DNA from 2 places in the Methylobacter sp. sgz302048 genome. Region 1 is predicted to be linked to the other one. Evidence: riboswitches for the same ligand, from Rfam matches in the RefSeq annotation. Region 1 holds a riboswitch; the other holds the start of a gene.
The links. Region 1 has a riboswitch for cobalamin ahead of ACTNE6_RS05815 (CbtB domain-containing protein). Riboswitches for the same ligand answer to the same signal wherever they lie in the genome.
Positions count from the first base shown of each region.

Region 2: another riboswitch for cobalamin. It lies ahead of ACTNE6_RS12820 (TonB-dependent receptor domain-containing protein); the one in region 1 lies ahead of ACTNE6_RS05815 (CbtB domain-containing protein).

Region 1 is NZ_CP197401.1:1,207,315-1,209,517, forward strand. It holds gene ACTNE6_RS05810 (TonB-dependent receptor) at 1-614, shown strand, start outside; cobalamin riboswitch at 999-1,216, shown strand; gene ACTNE6_RS05815 (CbtB domain-containing protein) at 1,327-1,506, shown strand; gene ACTNE6_RS05820 (CbtA family protein) at 1,514-2,197, shown strand; gene cobM (precorrin-4 C(11)-methyltransferase) at 2,194-2,203, shown strand, end outside.
Region 2 is NZ_CP197401.1:2,811,840-2,814,042, forward strand. It holds gene ACTNE6_RS12815 (hypothetical protein) at 1-323, opposite strand, end outside; cobalamin riboswitch at 637-843, shown strand; gene ACTNE6_RS12820 (TonB-dependent receptor domain-containing protein) at 949-2,203, shown strand, end outside.

The DNA of each region.
Region 1 (2,203 bases):
CTCTAGCGCAGTCCCGCGGTGCTGAAACAGGCATTCGCAGCAACTTTATCAAAGGCTTGAACAGCACCCTGGCATTCTGGTGGCTGGAGAGCGATCAGGAACTGGTGTTTGCGGGCGATGCCGGTACCACTGAAGTCAAAGGGAAATCCCGTCGATACGGCGTTGAATGGACCAATGACTATAAGCCGACCGATTGGCTGACGCTGGATGCGGACTTTGCCTTTAGTTCGGCACGGTATGTGGCGATGCCAGAGGGTGAAACCAACAACTATATCCCAAACTCCGTCGGCACAGTTATCTCAGCGGGTGCTACAGTGGTTGCCCCTAACGGCCTGTTCGGTACGGTACGGTTGCGCCACTTTGATGACATGCCGCTGGACCCTTCCGGTGCATTCTGGTCCGATTCGACCAGCATCGTCAATTTAGGGGCGGGCTACCAGCAAAAAAGATATAAACTGGAAGTCGATATCTTCAATATTTTCGATTCGACCGCCAACGATATTGCTTACGCTTATCAATATGCCTATCCTGCTGGTGCTTCGCCGCAGACGGGTATTCTGAAACATCCCGTTGAACCGCGCATGGCTCGGGCAACTGTCACGATCCCTTTCTAATAAAAGCTTAATGACCAGTCAAAATGACCAGTCAAACGTTTGACATAACAACACTCACGGGAATGTCTCTTATTAGGTTGGGAATAGCTATTCAATAATCCCCGTATTAGCTCATAGCAGTGTCCGCTTTGCCTATGCAGAAACTGGGCAAAGCATTCAACTCTGTCATTTTTCACGTACCCTATAACTTTTACTTTTATTCAAGAGCTTGATAATACGTTAGTTTATATGCACTGCGGCTATCAGGAAGTGATCTGAGACCAGAATTTCATTTGGGCTTAATAAGTTGTCGGCATGGGCTTAAGCGTTTCGAGGTAATAAATGCAGCCCAGCTTCAACAGTAAAAGCAAGGAGTACATTCAATTAACGCTCCAATTAGTTTATACTGGACTTCAATGATTAGGTGCCCTGGCGCGCGGTTTGTGCGTCAGGGTGAAACGGGAAGTCCGGTGCGTTGAGCGTTTAGCCTCAGTCAAAGCCGGCGCAGCCCCCGCTGCTGTAAGCCTGATGAATCGTTCATATGCCACTGCGCGGTCAGTGTGGGAAGGCGAATGATTCAGATGACGGCAAGCCAGAAGACCGGCCTGGTCATATGAAGGATACCGACTCCGGAGGGGAGCCGTATGCCAGTCTGCAGCTATGGCTGTATTTGCGCATTCGTATTTCCTTATGGCGGTCGCTCCAATCCCTTACTTTAATCAGGAGACCCGACATGCTCGTTGAAACCCATTCCAGACACGCTTCCGGCTTAACCGCTGCACGCCTGATTCCTGCCTTGTCCGCTATTATGCTAGGCTTTGCACTGCTACTGATCGTCGGCTTTGCCTCAATGGCCGAAGTACATAACGCCACGCACGACACCCGCCACGCAACCGGCTTTCCTTGCCACTAGCGTCGGCATGTTCAAGCATACCGTATTCTCTGCTACGCTGGCCGGTAGCGTGGCCGCACTGTTGCTATCCCTGCTACAGATTTTTTGGGTGACGCCGTTGATTCTGCAGGCGGAAACTTATGAAACAGCTGCTGAAGCGGTTTTTCATGAGCCTACCGCCATCCATGTACACGATGAAACGGCCTGGCAACCGGAGGATGGCTGGCAGAGAACACTCTCGACGGCAAGCAGTAATGTCGTAATGGCCGTCGGTTTTGCGCTTATGCTGACTGGGCTGTACGCTTTGCGCAAGCCAACAGGCATATGGCAGGGCCTGGCCTGGGGGCTGGCCGGCTATGCGGTATTTTTCGCCGCGCCGGCCATAGGCCTGCCGCCGGATTTGCCGGGCACGACAGCGGCAGCGCTGATGCTCAGGCAATACTGGTGGCTGGGCACGGCGCTGGCTACGGCGGGCGGGCTTGGGCTGATTTTTCTACAAGGCCGCTGGCCGCTACGGATGACCGGCCTGCTGCTGTTGCTGATACCGCATCTGCTTGGCGCACCGCAGCCTGAAATGGCTGAAAGCCTGGCGCCGGCGTTGTTACAAAACCAGTTCCGCTGGGCCAGTGCGCTCAGTAATGCTGTGTTCTGGATGGCATTGGGCATGCTGTCGGCACTGATATTTAACCGTTTGCAAGACAAAAGCGAATGACTCTTT
Region 2 (2,203 bases), 1.6 Mb from region 1:
TAGCGTTGGCCGGCTTGCTCCAATTGATAACAGGGGTTAGGAAGATAGCCGCTCACCTTTAGAAATACTTGCACAGGACGAGAGCGAATTTTGATTACTTCGACTTTTTCTACTGTCGCCAATTGGGTTTCTGTCATGCCTGACAATGTCCAGGTACCGTCTTTTTCATTCCGTTGAAACCTGGCATCCCGATATTGCCCGACCTGCTCAGGCGTATCGACATGAGAGATTGCCAATGAATCGCCCTGCAACACGGGATTATCTGCTGCAAAGACGAGATGGATCGGTAGCAAAGCCGCGATTATGGCTAAATTTAGACGCATTATCTGCCTCCTGAAGTTTAAATTTGGATTGAATGAGGAATTTATAATATAGAGCATGCTAAAGCAGAGATATTTCAATCTATCTCAAACAGAATCTTATCCTTTATAGATTTCGATCAACAATGTAATTTTTCACAATAAGCAGTGTAATTTTTCACAATAAATACTGCGTTCCTTGAGCCTGATCATCAGACTTAGAAAATACGTAAACTACGGTCTGCTTCAAACCGGACCATTGCATACTCTCTCCAATACCAATTGCTTGAGGCATATGCAGTCAGCATTAATTTGCTTTATCCCTGTTACCCCTTATAATTGCCGCCTGCTTTCAGGTTCTGTCAGGTTTTTACCTGATGATTAAACGGGAAGTCGGTCAGGTCCTGCCAAAGCCGACGCTGCCCCCGCAACGGTAGATAAGTAAAAGAATCGTTAAAATGCCACTGTGTCATGCACGGGAAGGTGACGATTCAGGCCCATGCCACTTATAAGCCCGGAGACCGGCCCGAAAGTTTAATTCGGTACAGCGGAGGGCTGTCTACGAAAAAGACCGCACATCCCTGTCGTCTTCTTTTGTCCTCCGTTGTAATTACACACAACCTTGATGCGCGGGCGGCGCAGAGGACACATGCAAAAATTCATAGTCGGTTCATTAGTGCTGGCCGGTTTTAACAGCCCGTTACAGGCTCGGGAAACGCAGGCCGACAATTCACTCAATTTACCCGAAATGGTCATAACGGCCACACGAACGGAAACGCCGAAAGACCAGTTGGCGGCTGCATCAACAATTTATACGCGGACCGATATCGAACGTCTTCAATCCAAAACCCTGCCGGAATTATTAAGAAACACGACCGGCATCGATATGGCACAAAGCGGCTACGGCCAAAATACCAGCGTGTACATGCGCGGCACCAATTCCGATCATGTGCTGGTCCTGATCGACGGCATTAAAGTCGGCTCGGCAACTTTAGGCACGACACCGTTTCAGTTTATTCCCATCGACCAGATCGAACGCGTGGAGATCATCAAAGGGCCGCAATCGAGCCTGTACGGCTCGGAAGCGATAGGCGGCGTCATCCAGATTTTTACGCGCAAAGGCAGTCAGGAAGAAAAGCCCGGTTTCACGCTGGACGCCGGCGGCGGGTCATACGATACAATTAAGACTTCCGGCACGGTCAGCGGCAAATGGAAAAACAGCTGGTACAGCCTGGGCGCATCGCATTTCAACTCTCAGGGCTTTAATAACCGTGAACCGATTCCGGGGCGTTTCGGTTTCGATCAGCCCGACAAAGACGGCTACCGCAACACAGGCTTGAATGCGCGGCTTGGCCACCGCTTCGACAATAACGCCGAAGTAGAAGCGTTTTTCATGCGTGCCGAAGGCAAAAACGAATATGATGGCAACGCCCAGAATAAAACCAAATTCGTCGACCAGGTTGTCGGCGCCTCCGCCAGCATGGATTTTATGGAGGACTGGCGATCAACATTACGTTTAGGCCAAAGCCGCGATGACAGCGACCAGTTTGCGCCCGACGGTTCATTCACCAGCCGTTTCAACACGACGCGCTGGAACACCACCTGGCTGAATAATTTCACCTTATCTGATAACCATCAATTGATTGCCGGTACGGATTACCGCGTCGATGAAGTGGACAGCACAACGTCTTATAAGGAAAAGTCCCGTTATGATGTCGGCGTGTTCACGGAGTTGCACAGCCGCGTGCTGGATAATCACTTTGTCAATGCCTCGTTGCGCTGGGATGAAAATGAGGCTTTCGGCGATTATGTCACCGGCAATTTCGGCTGGCGCTATAACTCAGACTTCGGCATCAGCCCTTTTGCCAGCTTTGGCAATGCTTTCAAGGCGCCGACGTTCAACG